2 regions of the Williamsia sp. Y853 genome follow, and region 2 is predicted to be linked to the other one. Evidence: riboswitches for the same ligand, from Rfam matches in the RefSeq annotation. Region 2 holds a riboswitch; the other holds the start of a gene.

Region 1 (10,885 bases), on a different contig from region 2:
CGAGCACTGCCCGGTCGCTGCGCTGCAATGCCAGAGCCCAGCGGTAGGCGATGTAGTACGCCAGCGGCGGGACGATGATCAGCCCGATACGGCCCATCCACGTGGTTGCGTTCAGCGAGATGTGGAACTTGTAGGCGATGATGTCGTTCATGCACGACAGCGTGAGGATGATGTAGAACGAGAGCGCCATCGCGCCGACCGCGGTCCGCACCGGCACGTCACGCGGCCGCTGCAACAGATTGTGGTGAGCGGTATCGCCCGTCAGCTTCTTCTCGATGAACGGGTACGTGAACATGAGCCCGAACACGATCGTCAGCACCACAACGACCCAGAAGATGGCCGGGATCGTGTACGCGTTGCCGAAGTAGATCTCCCACGCAGGCATCAGTCGAGCCAGACCATCGGTCCACATCATGTAGATGTCGGGCTGAGAGCCTGCCGAAACGTGCGCCGGGTTGTAAGGCCCGATCGCCCACACAGGGTTGATCTGGAACAGACCCGCGATGATCGCCAGGATGCCGAACGTGACGGCGAAGAATGCACCCGACTTGACTGCGAACACCGGCAGGATCCGGACACCGACAACATTGGTCTCGGTGCGGCCGGGGCCGGGGAACTGGGTGTGCTTCTGGTACCAGACGAGCGCCAGGTGAGCACCGATGAGCGCCAGGATGATTCCCGGGAACAACAGGATGTGCAGGACGTACAGGCGCGGAATGATGATGTCGCCGGGGAACTGTCCACCGAACAATGCCCAGTGGATCCAGGTTCCGACAACCGGGATGCCCAGGACGATGCCCGACATCGCGGCGCGAACACCGGTGCCCGAGAGCAGGTCGTCGGGGAGCGAGTATCCGAAGAAGCCTTCGAACATCGCCAGCACCAGCAAGAAGCAGCCGATGACCCAGTTCGCCTCACGCGGACGCCGGAAAGCGCCGGTGAAGAAGATGCGGGCCATGTGGATGATGATCGACGCCGCGAAGAGCAGCGCTGCCCAGTGGTGGATCTGCCGGACGAAGAGTCCGCCACGGACCTCGAACGAGATGTCGAGTGTGGTGGCGTACGCCTGGGTCATCATGACGCCGTTGAGCGGTTCGTAGGACCCGTTGTAAATGACCTCGGACATCGACGGATCAAAGAAGAACGTCAGGTAGACGCCCGAGATCAGCAGGATGATGAAGCAGTACAGCGCGATCTCACCGAGCAGAAATGACCAGTGCGTGGGGAAAACCTTGTTGATCTGGCGGCGAATACCTGCCGCCATGTGATACCGGGAATCTACAGCCTCGGCCTGCTGTCCGATCTTGCTCATGGCTTGTCCTTCCCCTGGCCGCGTTCCCAGAACGCCGGGCCTACGGGCTCGATGAAGTCACCGGCAGCCACCATGAAGCCCTGCTCGTTGACCGAGATCGGCAACTGCGCGAGAGCACGGGCGGCAGGACCGAAGATCGGTTTCGCGTATTCGAGGGCGTTGAACTGTGACTGGTGGCACGGGCACAAAATACGGTTTGTTTGCTGCTCGAACAGTGATGTCGGGCAGCCGAGATGCGAGCAGACCTTCGTGTACGCGTAGTAGTCGCCGTAGTTGAAGCTCTCCTGGCCTTGACGTTTGATCGCCTTGGCGGCGTCGTTGGGGCGCAGACGGATCAACATGACCGGGTTGCTGACGCCACGAAGACTCTCGATCAGCTTGTGACGTGACTCTTCGGTCTCACCGGTTCCGTCGGACACCCGCCACGGGAACACGGTCTCCATGCCTCCGGCGTCGATATCCTCGGGACGAACCAGGACCACTGACATCGGATTGCCGTTGTCGCGTCGCAAGAAGACCGTCTCGTTGGGATCTTCGGGCGAGTTGTAGATCGGCGACCAACCGGTGTTCCACAGCGGTGCCTTCTTGCCGAGTGCCCACGGGTTCTTGATGAAACCGCCGAGCATTGCGACGACGCCGGTCAGGGCGAAGGCGCCGAGGCCGAACAGACCGGCACGCTTGATCGCCTTGCGGCGGGGGAGCGTGGAGGTGTTCAGCGAATCGGCGAACTCTGCGGCGATGGTCCGCTTGTCGACCTCGGCGGAACCGCCGTCGTGGCGGTCCTGGACCGAGATCTCTTCAGGGATGAATCGCTTGGTGAACTGCACGGCGCCGATACCGAGAGAGAGGATCGACAGACCGAAGGTGAAACCGATGAGCGGGGTGTTGAGGATGTACGCCATGTAGTTGTCACCATCGGGCATCACGAATTCCCAGTGGTTGAACAGGAAGATGATCAAGCACGCGAGGGCCGAAACCCCGGCGAGTGCGAACCAGAATGCGACTGTGCGCTCGGCCCGCTTCTCCGCCTTGGTACCCGGCTCGGGGAAACGCTCCCGGCGGTGGATGACCTCCACGCCGTCGAGGTTCGTGCCGAGCTTGACCAACTCGTCGTGGCTCATCGCATCCAGCTCATCCGGGGTCGGATCTGGTTTCTGCTGGTCGGTCATCTACGTGATCCAATCCACATCGTGCCGGCGACAACAGCAACCGCGCCGACGAACCACATGAACATGCCTTCGGACACCGGGCCGAAGCCGCCGAGTCCGTAGCCGCCTGGGTCCTTCGCCGTGGTGGCGTACTTGACGTAGCCGATGATGTCGCGCTTTTCGTTGTCGGTCAGCTGCCGGTCAGAGAACTTGGGCATGTTCTGAGGTCCGGTGAGCATGGCGGTATAGATTTCCTGCTCGTTCGGCGCGTCGAGGGCGGGCGCGAACTTGCCCGACGACAGCGCACCTCCACGGCCGGTGAAGTTGTGGCATGAGGCGCAGTTCAGGCGGAACAGCTCACTGCCGCGTCCGATGTTGTCGCCCCGCAGAGCACCCTGCTCGATGACCGGGTAGCCGTTCTCGAAGATGACGTTTCCGTCGGCGTCCTTGGCGTAGACCACCTGCGGGCCACCACCGATGGACTGGATGTAGGCGCCGAGCTGGTCGATCTGGGCCTGGGTGAACTTGCTCGGCTTGCGGACGATCTGGGCTTCGCCGCGGACCGCCGGCATACGGCCGGAGGACACCTGGAAGTACACCGCCGCATCGCCGACGCCCACCAGTGACGGACCGCGATCGGCAACACCTTCGAGGTTCGCGCCGTGGCACGTGATGCAAGAGGTCTCGTAGAGCTTCTTGCCGTCTTGGACCAGTGCGGCAGTGGAGTCACTGTCCGCTTTGGCGACCTGGGCTTCAGGCGTGATGGCTGCGGCCAGTCCGCCGGCGACAACCAGACCTGCCAACAGGAGAAGAGCTCCGGAGGCGCGACGACGCAATTTGCGGCGCGACTTGGATTTCTTGGCGTCTGTGCGACCGGTGCCCTCGCTCAGGGCACCCGTTTCCGAATCCCCGGGTGAGGTGGGTGGGGGAGATGAACTCATCTGTATCTCTCTGCTTAGCGGACTGACTTTGCCTGTGCCAAAAGACTGTTTCGGCCGTTACCGAATGAAGTAGATGGTCGCGAAGAGCGCGATCCAGACGATATCGACGAAGTGCCAGTAGTACGAGACGACGATCGCGGCGGTGGCCTGTGCCGGGGTGAACTTGCTGAGCCGGGTACGGAGCAACAAGATGACGAAGGCAACGAGGCCGCCGATCACGTGCAGGCCGTGGAAGCCCGTAGTGATGTAGAAGACCGAACCGTAGGCACTCGACGAGAGCGTGGTGCCCTCGTGGACCATGTGGTAGTACTCGTAGCCCTGTCCGGCGACGAAGAACGCGCCCATGATCAGGGTGATGGTGTACCACCGTCGGAGACCGAAGACATCGCCCCGCTCGGCGGCAAAGACGCCGAGCTGACATGTCACCGAGGAGAGAATCAGCACGGCGGTCACGGGGATCGCCAGTGTCAGATTGAGCTCGGTGGGCTCCATCGGCCAATTGCCGTAGTTTCCGGCTCGTGCCACGAAATACATCGCGAACAATCCGGCAAAGAACATCAGCTCGCTCGAAAGCCACACAATGGTGCCAACGCTGACCATGTTCGGTCGGTTCAGCGAGTGCACGCGCTGGGTGATAGCTGATCCTGTGGGTGCTGCAGCGCTAGTCACCAGAGAAGTATGACGGTTCGTAGTAAGCCCTGACTACTCGGGTCCAGATTTTTTTCAGCCCCGATGCGGCGGCGCTGGTAGTGGCACTGAAACGGTTCGCTGCGGCGTGTCCAAGATGTTGTTCAGGGCCACCTGAGAGGCTGGTGGGGTGGCACGTGATGTGAATGGCAATCCGATCGAGGTCCCCCGCTGGCGGCGACTGACAAGTCCTCTCGGGGGCGGGCGAAAGTCCAACGGGGAGTTGTCGGTCGACGACTCTTCGTTGACAATCACCGCCGAGAGTTTCGACGATGCGGAGGCGGCGTCGACGACCCTGTCCGCCTCACAGTGGGTCGCCGACGAACAGTCCGTGTTGCGGCACCTGCTGGTGGTGTCCGAAGATTCGGTCGAAACGGTCATCGGGTTGGCCGCGCAGGACCACTATCGACGTGTATCGGCGGACGTTCCGCACTCGGTCGAGATCGCCGCGGGACAGATCGTCGTGGCGTTGGCGCGGGTGCAATTGATCGATGCCCTGCACGTATCTCAGGAGCGCTCGCGCATGGCGGGGCTCGCGCAGCGTCACGGTGGGACAGTCATTGCCTGGCAGGTGCTGCAGCCGCGTTGACGGCTGGTGTTGTCGCAACAGGTGCTGCGGCCGCGTTAGGGCTCTTGTCGTTGCAGTGATGGAAGCCTAGGTGGTCGTTACGGTTGGGCAGTGGATACTCTTTTCGCGTGACCCACTCCGATGCGCAGGCCCGCAGCTGGCCTCAGGTACTTGGAGTCCTGGCCGATGGCCGGGACCTGACCGCTGACGGCGCCGAGTGGGCGATGAACGAGATCATGTCGGACAACGCGACGCCGGCGCAGATCGCCGCATTCGGTGTGGCACTGAAGATCAAGGGGCCGGTCGCCGCCGAATTGCGTGGTCTCGCCGATGCCATGCTCAGCCACTCGACGGTGGTTCCGACGTCCGTGGCCTGTGTCGACATCGTCGGCACCGGTGGTGATCGCTCGAATACCGTGAACATCTCGACGATGACAGCTGTTGTCGTCGCGGCTGCCGGTGTGCCGGTGATCAAGCACGGCAACCGGGCCGCGACCTCGAAGAGTGGTGGCGCCGATGTGCTGGAGGCGCTGGGTGTGAACATCGCGCTGACGGCCGACGGCGTCAGCCGGTGTGTTGCGGAAGCCGGTATCGGATTCTGTTTTGCCCCGGTCTTCCATCCGGCGTTGCGTTTTGCTGCCGCACCGCGCAAGGAGATCGGCATCCCCACGGTCTTCAATGTGCTGGGTCCATTGACCAATCCGGCACGGCCGACGAGCGGGCTTGTCGGTTGTGCTTTCGCCGATCTGGCGCCGGTGCTGGCACAGACCTTTGTGGAGCGCGGCGATTCAGTGCTCGTGGTCCGCGGCGACGACGGCCTCGACGAGTTCACCACCACGTCGACCTCGACGGTGTGGCAGGCATTCGACGGTACGGTGCGCAAACAGACGGTGGATCCGACGACGCTCGGGTTGGCCCGGGTGCAACTGTCGGCACTACAGGGTGGGGATGCCGAACACAACGCCGCCGTCGCGCGGGAGGTCTTCGCCGGCGGGACGGGACCTGTCCGGGATGCGGTGCTGCTCAACGCCGCCGGCGCACTGGCCGCGTACCGTCCGCAACCCGATGTCGATCTGCACGAGCAGTTACGTCAGCACATGGCCGTGGCCGCGGCAGCAATCGATTCGGGTGCTGCCGCAGCACGGCTGGCCGATTGGGTCCGCGTCAGCAACGCCTGACCCGACTCTTGGGCGAGATCACTCGCCGCCCGGATCACTCGCCGCCAGATCACTCGCCGATGGAGAAGCCCGCGTCGACGTCGGCGCTCGAATAGCTCTTGAACGCGATATGGGTTGCGGTGTGCTTGACCCCGGGGAGCCGGCTGATGGATTCGGTGACCACGTCGGCGATCTTCTCGTGGTCGCGGACTCGGAGTTTGGCGATCAGGTCGACGTCCCCTGCGCACGAATAGACCTCGGTGACACCGGGGATGTCGGCGACCGCTTGCGCAGTTTCGGGGATCTGGTGGACATCGGTCTGAATCAGGACGATCGCGGTAATCATGGATTCAGACTAGTGCCGGATCAGGTCTGATCGATATCGATGGTGCGATGTGCCGAACCGACGAGTTCCCGCCACTGCGCCCACCGTCCGGCGCCGTGTCTCGGGAGGCTGAATCCGCTTGTGGCGCAGACAATTCGAACGCCAGGACTGGTGAGCCACCGAAAGACGAGGGCGGCTTCCTCCGGCGCGGCGCCGCAGAGTGGTCCGGTCGCGGGGATCACGGTCTCGGCCGAGGCGGCGAGCAACTCGACCACCGGCATCGGAGAGACTCCGCGGACCGCGACCCCGGCGCTGGCCAGGCGCCCGTGACGGATGACGGCAAGGTCCCAGCCACCACGCCCGTCGGGTGCGGCGGCCACGAGTTCGGAGATCCTGGCAAGCGCGGCGAGGCGCTGACAGCGTTCGAGATGGGCGATGAGTTGATCGAGGCGGTCGCGCAGGCGGGCGGCGTTCTCGAACAGTTCTGCCTCGGACAGGGTGGTCAGTCGATCCAGCGCGGCCAGGACGGGTGCATCGCTGCGTCCGGAGAGCAGGTCGGCCACAGCCTGCGCCCGCCGGCTGTAGGCGTCGGCGTCCACCGATTCGGCGGTCGCGCCATGGCAGCCGCCGACGATCCGCCTGCCGTCTGGCCCGACCTCACACTGATGTAGACCGTCAGCGCGCAGCGGGGTCCGGCAGGTGCGCAGTTCGCAGAGCTCGGAGATGAGGTCGGCGATGTCGTAGGCGACGGTCCGCGATCGGACCGGACCCAGAGCCACTGTCGTTGGGGTGCGGCTCACCTTCAGGCGCGGAAACGGCTCGTCGGTGAGGCAGAGCCACCAACCGCGGTGGGGGAACTTGGACCGGCGGTTGTATGGCGGGGCATGGGCGCCGAGCAGGCGCAGTTCCCGGACCCCGGCCTCGATGCGGTGCGCGCATTGCACATGATCGACGCGGGTGGCCAGATCCACCATCTCCCGGATGCGGGTGCGGGTCTCCGAGCCGGTGAAATAGCTGCGCACGCGCCGCCGCAGATCGACCGCGGTCCCTATATATAGGACTTCGTCCGACGGGCCGCGGAAAAGATAGACACCGGGCTCGGCAGGCAAGTTATCGGACAGGACTCTCTTGCTGCGGGTCGCTGCCGAGATCCCGGGGAGGTAGTCGCGCAATTCTCTATATGTATGGATGCCCTGGTTGCCGACCCGCTCGAACAAGCGGTGCAGTACCTCCACTGTGGCGCGGGCGTCGTCGAGTGCTCGGTGGGTGGGGCGGGTCTGTACGGCGAACAATGCGGCGAGGGCGGAGAGTTTCACCGTGGGCGCCTCCTCGCGGGTCAACACCCGTCTGGCGAGCTTCACGGTGCACAGCACCCGGTTGAAGTTCCACGGATGACCGAGTTCGGTGGCGGCAGCGCGAAGGAAGCCGACGTCGAATCGTGCGTTGTGCGCCACGATCACCGAATCCTGAGCGAATTCCAGGAATGCCGGGAGCACCTGATCGATGGTCGGTGCCCGGTAGACCATCGCTTCGGTGATCCCGGTCAACCGGACGATATGCGGGGGAATGCCGCGTTGGGGATCGACGAGCGTCGCAAAGTCGCCGAGTATCTCGCCGCCGCGGATCTTGACCGCACCGATCTCGGTGATGCGATCGTCGGTGGGACTGCCGCCAGTGGTCTCGAGGTCGACAACAACAAAGGTTGTCTCCCGCAGAGGTTGGTCGTCCGGATGCGCCATAGTCGGGTCGTCAAACGACATCTGAGCCCCAACAGCCTCATCAACACCACTCATAACACTCACGTCGCGAACACTAGTTCGAGCCTCCGACAACGTTGGGATGTTTCCGGCCGCAGGGAGCGGGGTAAAAGATCCGGGATGTCTTGTCGGATGGTGCCGCTAGCGTCGCGATCGATGTAACAAAAGCCGGCTCATCTCGGCTCCGGGTAAACCCTGAGGGCCCCTGAGATCGAGATGAGTGGCCCAATGAGACGGAGATCACATTGCTCATCGAATGCAGCACCTGCCCGGGTCGTCCAGTTGAGTGTGACGGCTGCATGATGACGGTTTTCATGGGTCCCGTAGGGGTCCGGAGCAGCGAGGATGCGGAAGTTCGCTGTGATGAATTCGTTATTGATCACGAGGCCCGCCTCGAGGATGCAGTGGCGATGTTCCGCGCCGCGGGCATGCTCGCGAAGTCTGACACTCACGATCATCGCGTAAGGCCCGGCGCAGGTGGGGGCCACTTTTCGGGGCAGAATCAGCCCCAATTGTGGGCTGTGTAACACGACACGCCGGGGGACCTCTGTCGTCCTTCCGGTGGACATTCGTCGCCACGGTTTCGTAACCTTTCTGAGACCTTGCGAAAGCGTTCACTCCATCCGGAGCGAATCGTGAGGTCGCCGCTTAATCACCAACACGGTGAACCGGGGAACCATCTGATGCAGACCACAAGTCCGCATTTGGGGTGAATCCCATCGAACCCTGAGGTCTCAACGACTTTGCGGGTTCACCGGGTAGGGCCATCTTCCGGCCCGAATCCGACAGCTAACTCGGTCAGCGGATAGGGAAGAAACAAGGAGATCTCGCTTCGTGGCGAAACATCGTTTGAACAAGGAAAGCCGTGGGGCCAAGAGTGCCCGCGGTGCACTCATTGCCGGTTCGATCACACTCGGCACCCTGGGTATCGCCGCAGCGCCTGCCTTTGCCGCACCGGTGACAGTTCCCGGTGTCGGAACTTTCGACATCCCGGGTGTGACCCCGGAAATGATTCCGAATGAGCTGAAGCCGGAGAACCTTCTCCCCGGCGTCGCCGCTGCACCCGCACCCGTCAAGGCTGCCGGTCAGGTCGCTGCGGACGCCGCAGTCAGCAAGATCGGTTCGCCGTACGTCTACGGCGCAGCCGGCCCCAGTGCTTTCGATTGCTCGGGTCTCGTCTACTGGGCGCATCAGCAGGCCGGTCAGACCATTCCTCGTGACAGCTACGGCCAGCTCGGCGGAGGCACCAGCGTCAGCGCTGCGGACGCCCAGCCCGGCGACGTCGTGATCTACAACGGTGGCGGCCACGCCGGCATCTACATCGGTGGCGGTGAAGTTGTGCACTCTTCCACCGAGGGTGTGCCCGTCGCGCGTATGGCTATCAACGGTCAGTCGATCGTGGACATCCGCCACTACTGAGCAACCAGAACTGAATAGGCCATCGGGCGGGTCCGCATCCTTGCGGTCCCGCCCGACGGCATCCGGCCACCGGTGCGGCGGGTGAGGTCTGGCGATTCACATCGTCGGCCCATGCGCGCTGTGTAGCCTGGCCGGGTTGGTCAATTGCAGTGCAAGGGGATTGGTCGTCGGGTGACCGTCGACCAGAGTTGTGAACGTCGGTTAACGAGGAGTTGTCAAAGTCGTGGTGCGTGAGGGATATGCCGCCGTGATGCGGACTGCCGTTGCCGGAGTGGTCGTGGCGTTGGCGGTCACGCTGGGCGCCGGTGCGCAGGCAAGTGCCGAGCCTGCTCCGCAGAGCCCCGACGTGATGCTCGCCGATTACACGAAACTTGGGCGTGAAGCCGAGCAGGCCACCGAGGCGATCCACACGGCCACCATCGAACTGGGCAAGCAGCGCGAGGCCGTTGCGACGGCGACCAAGGACACCGAGGCGGCCGTGGCCAACCTCGCGGCACTCGACGAGCAGGCCGAAGGTCTCCAGGGCGCAGTTGATGCGCTCGTCACCGCCAGTTACAAGGGTGCGCGGGTCAACCGTCTCTACGCGGTGCTGGTCAGTGATTCGCCGCAGTCGCTCCTCGATCAGATGGCCGGCCTGGAGATGATCTCGCGGCAGACCGTCGAGGACGTCAAGAGGTTCACGACCGCGAAGACCAAGGCAGAGAATGCCGAGAAGGCCGCGTCTGATGCCAAGCTCAAGGCCGAAGCCGCCGTGGCCACCGCGGAGAAGACCAGCGCCGACCTGCAGGCCCAGCAGAGTGAGCGCGTCTTCAAGGCGACCGAGATCCGGGCCATGTATCAGGCACTCACCGGCAAGCAGCTCGCCGAACTCGCCGGTGGGAGCGTCGACTTCGACCCGAAGCTGCTGCCGGCGGGCGCCGCCCCTGAAGTGGTCGCGGTCCGTGCGGCGATGACCCGGGTCGGCGATCCGTACGTCTGGGGCGCCACCGGCCCCGACCAGTTCGATTGCTCGGGACTGATGGTCTGGGCATATAAGCAGGCCGGTAAGACGTTGCCGCGGTCGAGCCAGGCCCAATTGGCCGGTGGAACCCAGGTCTCCCGCGACGACATGCGTCCAGGCGATCTGATCATCTACTACCCCGACGCAACCCACGTGGGCATGTACATCGGCAACGGGTACGTGATCCACGCGTCGACCTTCGGTGTGCCCGTGGCGGTTGTCCCGGTCGACAAGGGCGGCCCGTTCAACTCTGCCCGTCGGTACTGACCATCTCGGTGCGCAAGGGATTGGCTGCCCTCGCTCCACGGACCCGCCGGATCATCTGGGTGGTCGTTGCTCTGGCGCTTGTCGCTGTTGTGGCGGTCGCGGCCACCGTCATTTTCCGTGACTCATCCCAGGATTCGGTATCAGATCCCGCTGCACCCGCTGCGCGTCCGGCAAATCCGTATGAGCAGGCGCGAACGCTCGGGGTCACATTGACCCTGCAGGCCTATACCGATGCGTTGCGCAATGCCGAACCGGCCGCGGCGCTGGCACAACTCGACCCGTCCGCCGACCTCGCCCTGCGCAC
Region 2 (10,885 bases):
TCGCCGCAAAGTAGTGGGTCACCGTGTAGTCGGCCTCGGTCACCGCGTCGAGGTGTTCCCCGATTTCCCGTTCGTCGGCGTCGATGGCGGCCCGCGCCTGATCGACGGCCGAGGTCAGGAGCGACGAAACCCGCTGTTTGTCGGGCTGCGCACCATCGGTCGCTGTTTCTGGCTGTTCAGTAACCGCGTTCACCCCTCTAGTGTGCCGTATCGCAACCCGCCCGGAGTGCACGAGGGTTGGTCGGCGGTCACGAGATAGGGAAGAATCAGGAAAGTGAACCGAGGAAATCCACCACCTGATCCTCGTGCGACCCCCTCGGACCGGGGCGGAGACGCGCGCGGCCATGCTGGTGCATCCGGTCACGACCCCCGGGAGCGTCCGCGCCAAACGCCCACCGCACATCCGGGCTCTGCCAATTACCCGGCGGACGGCGGATCCCCGCGCGCACCGCATCCCGGTCCCCCGCCTGCAGGCCCCGGGATGCGGAAACCACCGCCCCAGAACCAACCGCCCCAAAACCAGCCACCCCCGAATCAACAGCCAACGAGGCAACAGCCCCGGAACCAACCGCCGCGGAACAACCCCCCACGACAAGATCCGTCCGGGGCATACCCGCCACCCGGTGCACCCGGTCGCCACGACACCCGACAGCAGACGTCGCAGAACCGGCACCTGCCCCCGCTCGACGAGACCGACTACCACAGCGACGACAAAGCCCGCGCCATGCCGCGCAAACTCACCGTCACACGGGTGGCGGCCATGCGCGGTCGCGAACTGACGTCCAAGGGCCTGGGGAAAATCCATCAGGCCGCCACGGCGGACGGCGCCGATCGATCCGGACTGACCGCGCTCACGTACCCGACGGTCGTCAACTTCGCCGTCGACGCCGCGATGACGATCGCGCTCGCCAACACCCTGTTCTTCGCCGCGGCCAGTGCCGAATCCAAGGGCAAGGTCGGGCTCTATCTCGCGCTGACCATCGCCCCGTTCGCCATCATCGCGCCACTGATCGGACCACTGCTCGACAAACTGCAACGCGGTCGCCGGATCGCCATGGCCGGAACATTTCTCGGCCGGACCATCCTGGCGCTGCTCGTGATGGCCAACTCCGGATGGGATGCGGCCTCGAGCCAACTCACATACGACCCATGGGTGCTCTACCCCTGTGCCCTGGGAATGTTGGTGTTGTCCAAATCCTTTGGCGTTCTCAAATCCGCGGTGACGCCACGCGTCCTCCCGCCGACCATCGACCTGCCGAGGGTGAATTCGCGGTTGACCACGTTCGGCCTGGTCGGTGGCACCATCGTCGGTGGCGGCGTGGCCGCCTTCTTCGAGATGACGCTCGGCAAGGTTCTGCCGCTGCACATTCCGGGCGCGATGGTGTGGCTGGCGATCATCACCGTCGTCGGTGCGGTGCTGTGTATGCGGATCCCGTCGTGGGTCGAGGTCACCGAGGGTGAGGTGCCGACGACGCTGACGTACCACGGTGAGCCGGCCCGAACCCAGATGCCGTCACCCGACGAAACCAAGAAGTCGACGGTCAAAGCGCTGACGGCAACGATCCGGCAACCGTTGGGCCGCAATGTCCTGGTGGGACTGTGGGGCAACGGGACGATCCGCATCCTCACCGGGTTCCTGACGCTGTTCATCGCCTTCTACGCAAAGTCGCAGCAGGGTGGCGGCAGCGGTTGGGCGCAGGTCGCGATGCTCGGCGCGGTGGGTGCGGCAGCCGGTATCGGCAACTTCATCGGCAATGCCACCGGAACCCGGCTCGAGCTCCCGAATCCTCAGCGCATCGTTGTGATCGTCACCGGTTCGTGTGCACTCGTCGCGCTGCTCGCCGCGGTCTTCGGCAACCTCATCTTTGTCATCATCGCCGCGTTGATCGCATCCGGAACCAGCGCAATCGGCAAGGTCTGCCTGGACTCGTCCATCCAGGACGATCTGCCAGACGCGTCCAGAGCGTCCGCATTCGGTCGCTCCGAGACCGTGCTGCAGATGGGCTGGGTGTTCGGGGCCTCCCTTGGCGTGTTGCTGCCGACCAATCTGTCCATCGGATTCGGTGTGGTCACCGTTCTGCTGGTCCTGGGCTTCGCCCAGACCTTTGTCACCAACCGGGGATCGACCCTGGTACCCGGTTTCGGCGGCAAGCGACCTGACATGACAATGCCGACCGGCGCAATCCACGTCGATCCCACCGTGCGGGAGTCGTGGAACAAGAACACACGGAAAAAGGGTGCTCGCGAAGAATGAGTTTGACCGCAGGCGAAAAGAAGTTCGCCACCATCGCGGCGATTGTTGCCGTCCTGTTCGTAGCCATCGTCGGCGGCTCGGTTGCCGCACTGACCGCGGGCCACAAGAGCGACGACATCCCGTACCTCCAGGTGGCCTCCGGCAGCACATTGGTCCGCGTCGAACCGCTGGCCTACTGCACCATCGATCTGTCCAAATGTGAGGGCTCGGCGACGAATCCGCCCACGCGGGTTCCCGTTGCCGTCGGGGACACGCTCATGGTGTCGTTGTCCCATGAACTGGCTGTCGGACCGTGGATCCTGGTGGTGCAGTATCTGACCGCCGAAGGTTTCGACAATGGAACCGAGACCATCTACCTCAGCGATTCCAAACGCACCATCACGTTGCCATCGACCGAGGACAAGATTCTGGCCGTTGTCCAGATCACCCAGCCGTCGCAGATCGAGACCGAACCAGGCGTCTTCATCCAACGAGGCATCTGGGGTATCGACACACTCCCCGACGGCGTCGACGTACCCGCTTCCGGGTAGGTCGGCCCCGCCGAGGGTGGAATCAGGATTCGAGTTCGCGGGCCACGGCCCGGACAACCTCTGAAATACGTTGTGAAGTCTTGCGATCGGGGTAGCGACCAATGCGCAGATCGGGCTGCACCTTGCCTTCGAGCAAGGTGATCAGATCGGCGACCATGCCGTGGAGCTCGTCGGGGCTATGCCGCTTGGGCTGCTCCTTGCGGGCTTCCCGGGTGTTCTTGGCAACGCTCGGCGCGGGGTCGAGAATCTTGACCGTGAGCGCCTGCGGACCGCGACGACCCGCAGCCATGCCGAACTCGACCTTCTGGCCGGGCTTGAGCGCCTCGGTTCCAGCGGGGAGCGCTGACGAACGTACATAGACGTCTTCGCCATCATCTTGCGAGAGAAAGCCGAAGCCCTTCTCCGCGTCGTACCATTTCACCTTGCCGGTAGGCACTGTGCTCACCCTCATCTGTTCGCGTGACCCAAAACGAAAGCGCCCGCTGTGACAAGTGCGGTCCAGCCAGACGCGTTTGATCAGTCTAGCCCCTCGACCAGGCTCCCAACACCATGGTTTCCCCCATCGCGCAACCGTGACAGCGAGCTCCGCCTTCGGCTTCGTCCGGCAGGTGAGCGAGCTCCGCCTTCGGCTTCGTCTGGCAGGTGAGCGACCTCGCCTTCAGCTGCATATGCGGCACTGCACTACCGTTGACCACATGCGCAAAGCCGAAGGCGCCGGACTGCTACGGGTTGCGGTGGGGTTGTTCGCGATTGGGCTCATCGCCCTGATCGCACTGTTTCTCGCCGAGCCGATCACCGGCGAAACCGCTCCCCTGTTCGTCTATCTGCTCATCATGTGTGCGCCCTTGGGATTTTTGTTCGGGCTGATTTTTGCCCTCCGATCAGGGCGCCGGGCGAAACAGCAGGCCGACCAGTCCGGCGACAACAACAGCCCCCCACTAGAGTGACGCTCGAGATGAGCCTTCATATTGACGGAGCCCTGACGCCCACCAGCGATGGTTCGGCCCTGCGGCGTGCCTACAGTTGTTTTCCGACCGGCGTGGTCGCCGTATGCCATCAGGGCGACGGTGACCCGATCGGTATCGCGGCGAGTTCCTTCGCCACCGTTTCCCTCGATCCGCCACTGGTATCGCTGTGTGTGCAGAACGAGTCGACGACGTGGCCGAAGCTGCACTCCGCTGCCGTCCTCGGAGTGTCGGTGTTCGCACACGACCAGGACGCCGAGTGCAAGCAGTTGGCGGGCCCGGCGGCAAAGAGGTTCGACGGACTCAACCTCGAAACAACTGCCGACGGTGCGCTGTTCATCGGCGGCGCGGTCGCCCAACTCGCGTGCGAGATCTACAACGAGATCCCGGCAGGCGATCACAGCCTCGTACTCCTCAAGGTGCTGGCCTTGCGCGCCGACACCGACCACGAGCCGCTGGTGTTCCACGCAAGCGCATTCCGCGCTCTACAGCGTCGCTCCTGACGGATTTTCCTTCCGACACCGCCCGGTGTCCGCCTGTGCTCACCACGCAGGTGCAGCAAACCGTAGGCTGGGGACTGTGACAGCCATCGCCCTCGGTATGCCGACCGGTCCCAACGCGCGACCGGTGACCGACGCCGTGACGCCCACTTCCGGACCGATGATCGACACTTTCGGGCGGGCAGTACGGGATCTACGGGTATCGGTGACCGACCGCTGCAACCTCCGGTGCACGTACTGCATGCCGGCCGAGGGCCTCGACTGGCTCGACAGAGCCGACGTCCTCACCTCCGACGAAATCGTCCGGCTCGTCGGTATCGCAGTCCGCGACCTGGGTATCCGCGCGGTCCGATTCACCGGTGGTGAACCGTTACTACGCAAGGACCTGACCGAGATCATCAGTGCTGTGGCAGCTCTGGAGCCTCGTCCCGAGATCGCGCTGACCACCAACGGCCTGAGTCTGGCCCGCAGCGCCGAGACTCTCGCCGCGGCCGGACTCGATCGGGTCAACGTCTCCCTCGACACCGTCGACGCGGCACGCTTCGCCTCGATCACCCGCCGTGATCGCCTCCCCGACGTCCTCGCGGGCCTGGCTGCGGCGAGCGCTGCCGGTCTACAGCCGGTCAAGGTGAACGCCGTCCTCGATCCCGACACCGGTCTCGCCGATGCGCCCGAACTCCTGCGGTTCTGCCTGGCCGAAGGATACGAGTTGCGCATCATCGAACAGATGCCATTGGACGCCGAGCATCACTGGTCACGCACGAAGATGGTCACCGCCGATCAGATACTCGACACCTTGCAAGCCGACTTCGAACTACGTCCGGACACCGCACCCAGAGGGGCCGCGCCTGCGCAGCGGTGGCTCGTCGAAGGTCACCACACCCCGGACGGCAAACCGGCCAGGGTCGGCATCATCGCCTCGGTGACACGTCCGTTCTGCGGTGACTGCGACCGGACGCGCCTGACGGCCGACGGACAGCTCCGCAACTGCCTGTTCGCCACTTCGGAGACCGACATCCGAGGTTTACTGAGATCAACTGAGAATTCAGATCAGCACATTGCCTTGCGGTGGCGAGAAGCAACCTGGGGCAAATTGCCAGGCCACGGGGTCAATGACCCAGGCTTTCTGCAGCCCTCTCGGCCCATGTCTGCGATCGGTGGCTGACATGGAGATCTGCGTCAGGTTTTTCGCAGCCGCGCAAGCCGCTGCCGGTGTCGAACAAATGGTGATACACCTCACTGACAAAGCGACTCTTGCCGATCTGGAAAATGAATTGGGCCAAGCGAATCCGCAATTGGCCGAAGTGTTGCAACGATGCTCATATCTGCATGAGTCGATAGCGGTCCGAGACCGGTCGCGCACCCTCGCCGGAGGCGACACAATTGACGTTCTCCCGCCGTTCGCGGGCGGTTGAGCAACCGGACACCCGCCCGCACATCGGGTCATTTGACCCACTTGAGCGCTTCCTCCCTTTGAATGATGCTGTGATGTTACTCACATAACGGTTAGATCACGGATCGGACACGGGACGACACTCATAGCGGTGAGCAGCAAATATGCCAAATCCGGGCCAAAAGTCCCCTCGGGATGCACAGTTGGGGCGCCTCAGATAGGCGTGTGCAAGCGCGAATTAACACGTAGCGTCTCACTCGGTCGAACTGATCGGCCACATTGCAACTGAATATTCTCGGATCGCCGCGCCCAACCTCGTCCCGCGTTCCGAGAAACTCCAAACGTAATTCAGGGACGAGGGCGGGGGACCCAAACATCTCCTGGAGATCACCGGATTCCGACGGTCGATGGCGGCAACGCCCGACACCGACGAAATCCTTGGGGTGCAGTTCCGCGCAGCGGAACCGAGCAACCTCTCGCTCGAACCCGACAGCTGACTTCGTAGGCGCGTGGAGAGAGGAAGTAAACCTTATGTCCGGACGTCATCGTCAGCCGACCAACACCGGTCGCACCGTTGCCAAGATCGCCCTCACCTCTGCCGTCATCGGCGGCGGCGCCAGCCTCGCCTTCGCAGGCGGCGGCAACGCCGGAGCGGCCACCGACTCAGAGTGGGACCGCGTCGCACAGTGTGAGTCGGGCGGCAACTGGGCCATCAACACCGGAAACGGTTACCAGGGTGGCCTGCAATTCTCCCCGAGCACCTGGACCGGCCACGGCGGCGGCGAATTCGCCCCGTCCGCAGACCAGGCCTCCAAGGAGCAGCAGATCGCTGTTGCCGAGCGTGTCCTCGCTTCGCAGGGCAAGGGCGCATGGCCCACTTGCGGCACCGGCCTGAGCGGCGCCACCGAGCGCGAAGCTCCCACCGCGGCTCCGAACCTGGAAATCCCGGCCGTGCCCGAGCTCCCGAACCTGTCACAGGCGACCGACGACATCGTCGCTCAGCTCAAGGCCACCATCGATGATCCCGCGCTGCACGACCTGCTCGATCAGGCCAACGCCCAGGGCGACCTCACCCCTGATCAGGTCGCACTGTTCAACGAGTACAAAGGCTACCTCCCCGCTTCCTGATCCACCCTCAGGAAGCCCCTAGACGAAGGACCCCACACGCGACGCAACGTCCGTGTGGGGTCCTTTTCCAAATTCAGGAGCAGGCCGGGGAGATGACCCGGCGTTACCGGGCAGACATGGAAGTAACACGCCCGTAACAATGCGTGAAGATTGCACATCTATGACGTGAACGACTGTGCAACGTTCGCGTTGCCGGGCACCGGTGCAGGCGGAAAACTCAAGTCGCACAGCCCCGCACCATATCGGCCCAGGTGCGTTTTCCGGAGGAGCCACATTGAACGCTCATCTCACTGCCGCCCATTGGGTGTATCTCGTCGGGATCATCGTCATCCTCATCACGATGGCAATGCGCAAGAACATCGTCGTACCTGCTGTAATCGCCACATTTCTGACCGCTTTCGTCTTCTCCGGCAGCATCATCACCGGTCTCGCATCGATCTTCAATGCCAGTCTTGTTGCCGCCAAAGAGCTTTTCAACATCTTCCTCATCATCGCCATGGTCACGGCAATGTTGGGCGCACTTCGTCACATGGGAGCCGACCGCCTGATGGTCGCTCCATTCAGGCGCGTGATGCGTACCGGCACAAGCAGTTTCATCGTTCTGGCGGTCGTCACCTACGTGATCTCGTTGTTCTTCTGGCCCACACCTGCGGTTCCACTCGTGGGCGCAGTGCTCATCCCGGTGGCCATCCGCGCGGGTCTGTCGCCACTGTCGGTGGGTATGGTCATCGCCATCTGCGGTCAGGGTATGGCACTGTCGTCGGACTACATCATCAAGGTCGCGCCCGGAATCTCTGCAACAAGCGCGGGTGTGGACACCGACACGGTGGCCGACAAGGCGATGATCCTCTCGCTCATCGTCGGCCTGACCGCCCTCATCATCACGTTCGTCATGCAGCGCAAACACTGGCGCTCCCCGTCACCGGACCTGCTCGTCGAATGGGAGGCCGAGGCGGACCGTGGTGCCGACGACCTGCGTGATGAGCTGGGCGAAGACGGTGGTGTCGGCGGACCGGGCTCCGAGCCCGCCGGCGGACCCGCTGGACCACGGCCGGACGGCGCAGAACCGGTGGCGATCGCGGCCACCGCCACACCCTCCACTGCGACTGCCGTCATCGAGCGCAAAACAGTCGTGGACGACCAACCGCCTGCGAAGTCGGCGATGGCTCGCACCTTCGCGATGCTGGTACCACTGGTGTATCTGGCCCTCGTGGTCTATCTCATCTTGGGGAAGGTGGGTGTCGTCCCGGCCCTGAAGGGCGGCGATGCAGCCGCCATCGTCGGAGGTATTGCCACTCTCGTGCTCTTCGCGGCCGCCGCGGTCTCCGACAAGGGCAACTTTCTCGAGACCACGTCCGAGCACCTCATCGACGGCCTGGTCTTCGCCTTCAAAGCGATGGGCATCGTGCTCCCCATCGCCGGCTTCTTCTTCATCGGAAACGCCGACTTCTCCGGCGCGATTCTCGGCTACTCCGACGACCAGGCGGGTCCGGCAATCCTGTTCGATCTGGTGAACTCCGCCCAGTCGCACCTCCCGCAGAACTCGTTCGTGACGGCGTTCGGCATCCTGTTCATCGGCATGGTCGCGGGTCTGGAGGGCTCCGGTTTCAGTGGCCTGCCGCTGACCGGTTCACTCTCCGGGGCTTTGGGTCCAGCCGTCGACATGGATCCCTCGACCCTTGCGGCGATCGGTCAGATGGGCAACATCTGGTCGGGCGGTGGCACGCTCGTTGCCTGGTCATCACTCGTCGCCGTGGCCGGATTCGCCCGCGTTCCGGTGCTCGACCTGGCCCGCAAGTGCTTCCTGCCCGTCGTCAGCGGCCTGGTCCTCTGCACGCTGTTTGCCATCTTGTTCCTCTGACACCGATCCGTCTCGAGTGCCCCGCCGCGGAGTATCCGTGGCGGGCATTCGGTGTCGACCGGTCCGCTCGTCCCCCGTCCACGCTCACCGAGGAGCCCACACACCATGCCGCCGCGCTTCCGTCTCGAACCAGCCTTCATACCCGTCATCGTCCTGACATTCGTCACCGGCATCGTCGACGCGGTCGGCTACCTCGCCCTGGATCGGGTGTTCACCGGCAACATGACCGGCAACATCGTCATCCTCGGTATGGGATTGGCCGGAGCCGACGGACTACCGATTCTCGGGCCATTGCTCGCGGTGCTGGCGTTCATGGCGGGTGCGTACGTGGCCGGCCTGCTTCTACGGGGTCACGAGAAGACCTGGCACCTGCGCCGCACCACCGGCCTGCTGGTCGCCGGGGGCAGCGCGCTCGCCGGCTGTGCCCTGGTCCTTGCCCTCGCCGACTCGCACGCCGAACCTGTCCAGATCGCGGTCGCCGCAACCACAGCGGCCGTGATGGGCTCCCAGGCGGCCGTCGCCCGGAAACTGGCAGTGACCGACATGACGACGGTGGTCGTCACCTCCACCCTCACCCAGCTCGCCGGTGAGTCGTTCATGCTGGGCAGCAGGCACAGCCTCGCAAACCGGCGGCTCGCCGCCATTCTCACGATCTTCCTCGGCGCCGTGGCCGGGGCACTGCTGCTGCGCCTGCACGTTGCGGTCCCGATGGCACTGGCCGCGGTCCTGATGATCACCGCCGCGATCATCGGTCATCTCGCGGTACGGGAACAACGTCGCGAAGCAGCGGTTCCCAGCGTCTCCGCGGCCTGAATCCGGACGTGGCATCACACGAACCGGTCGGTGCAGTATGCACAGGAATGTACGAAAATGATGTGCACGATGCAGCATTCGCGGTAGTGCTCACCACCCCACGCGGTGAGAAGGTAGGGTGCGGCGCCGGCCACCCGGCCCGGGAGACTGGGATGAGGAACCGATGACCACCACTGCCGGCCCGGCCAAGACGACAAACACAGACGACGCCGGTACCCCGTTGGCCCTCTCGGCACTGCTTGCCGGGACGCTGGTCGGTACGGTCAGCAACAACATCGTCAATGTCCCACTCGCGGAAATACTTTCCGACTTCAACGCCCCTCTCGAAGACGGGGTTCTCGTCGCCGTTGGCTTCTTGCTCACCTTTGCCGCGGCAATGCCGCTCGCCGGGTATGTCGGGGACCGTTTCGGCAGGCGCCGGGTGTACTGCGGTGCCCTGCTGGCCACTGCCGTCTGCTCCGCCGGTGCTGCCACCGCGCCGAGCCTGGCCGCTCTGATCGCGTGGCGGTCACTCGGTGGTGTCGCAGCCGCCGCGTTCGCGCCCGCCGTGATGGGCTTGATCGCCTGGCTATTCGGCCCGCAGCGGCGGGCCAGGGCAGTCGGCGCCTGGGCGAGCGTGAACGGGATCGGGCAGGCCGTCGGCCCGTCGATGGGCGGCCTGATCGCCGGGACATGGGGCTGGCGTTGGGTTTTCGTCCCGCTGATCCCGGTGGCGCTCATCGGATTTGCCGGCACGATGCGTTGGATACCCGCCTATCCGGGACGTGTCATGCGCCTGGATGTGACCGGTGCCATCGCGTTGACGCTGGGGGCCGGAGTCTTGGTTCTGGGCCTGACCCTGGTGCCCCAGCCGCGTGTACACGTGGCCGTCGTGCTCGGCTTGATCGGTGCGGCGGGCGCCCTACTCGGTTGGTTCATCTGGCACGCGCGTCGGGCCGCGGCACCCTTCGTCGACGTCCGGTTGGCCGCCGAATCCCGTTTCGTCCGTAGCGCCGTCGCAGCGTGCGCCCAAATGTTCTGTCTGGGTTCAGCTCTGCTGGCCGTGCCGCTCTATCTCAACGACCACGGTGAGTCCACGGCCGCAGCGGGCCTGATCCTGTTCGCCCTGCCGACGGCGATGGCCCTGCTCGGACCAGTGGTCGGGCGCACGTCCGACTCACTCGGCGCTCGCCGGATGATGAGGGCCGGGTTGTGCGTGCTGATTCTCGCCCAGGTCGCGATGGTGTTGGTGGTCTGGGGATCTGACGGCAACCGCCCGGCCATGGTCGGGGCGTTGATCACCACAGGTATCGGGATCGCGATGGTCCAGACACCGGCCGCCGCAGGGTCGACACGATCCCCCGCAGGCGCGCAGGGCACCGGACTGGGCCTGTTCAACCTCATCCGGTTCGGTGGCTCGGCACTCGGCGCCGCGTGGGTCGCCATCGCGATCGACAGCTGG

What was found. A riboswitch is a leader RNA that binds a small molecule or an ion and turns the genes downstream of it on or off. The one in region 2 is predicted to bind cyclic di-AMP.
Region 1: another riboswitch for cyclic di-AMP. It lies ahead of AC1TPF_RS26310 (C40 family peptidase); the one in region 2 lies ahead of AC1TPF_RS23985 (transglycosylase family protein).

Annotation. Positions count from the first base shown of each region.
Region 1 covers NZ_JBXCJC010000006.1:130,861-141,745, reverse strand. Annotated here, with positions in the region: gene qcrB (cytochrome bc1 complex cytochrome b subunit) at 1-1,312, opposite strand, end outside; gene qcrA (cytochrome bc1 complex Rieske iron-sulfur subunit) at 1,309-2,481, opposite strand; gene qcrC (cytochrome bc1 complex diheme cytochrome c subunit) at 2,478-3,401, opposite strand; gene ctaE (aa3-type cytochrome oxidase subunit III) at 3,459-4,070, opposite strand; gene AC1TPF_RS26330 (hypothetical protein) at 4,219-4,677, shown strand; gene trpD (anthranilate phosphoribosyltransferase) at 4,785-5,834, shown strand; gene AC1TPF_RS26320 (Lrp/AsnC family transcriptional regulator) at 5,884-6,159, opposite strand; gene AC1TPF_RS26315 (DEDD exonuclease domain-containing protein) at 6,180-7,931, opposite strand; cyclic di-AMP (ydaO/yuaA leader) riboswitch at 8,531-8,714, shown strand; gene AC1TPF_RS26310 (C40 family peptidase) at 8,730-9,314, shown strand; gene AC1TPF_RS26305 (C40 family peptidase) at 9,565-10,581, shown strand; gene AC1TPF_RS26300 (hypothetical protein) at 10,590-10,885, shown strand, end outside.
Region 2 covers NZ_JBXCJC010000004.1:743,829-754,713, reverse strand. Annotated here, with positions in the region: gene AC1TPF_RS24025 (DUF3027 domain-containing protein) at 1-193, opposite strand, end outside; gene AC1TPF_RS24020 (MFS transporter) at 482-2,254, shown strand; gene AC1TPF_RS24015 (DUF2771 family protein) at 2,251-2,784, shown strand; gene AC1TPF_RS24010 (cold-shock protein) at 2,807-3,220, opposite strand; gene AC1TPF_RS24005 (hypothetical protein) at 3,480-3,731, shown strand; gene AC1TPF_RS24000 (flavin reductase family protein) at 3,740-4,252, shown strand; gene moaA (GTP 3',8-cyclase MoaA) at 4,329-5,414, shown strand; gene AC1TPF_RS23990 (MoaD/ThiS family protein) at 5,416-5,664, shown strand; cyclic di-AMP (ydaO/yuaA leader) riboswitch at 5,968-6,166, shown strand; gene AC1TPF_RS23985 (transglycosylase family protein) at 6,174-6,770, shown strand; gene AC1TPF_RS23980 (TRAP transporter large permease) at 7,045-8,631, shown strand; gene AC1TPF_RS23975 (YoaK family protein) at 8,737-9,444, shown strand; gene AC1TPF_RS23970 (MFS transporter) at 9,608-10,885, shown strand, end outside.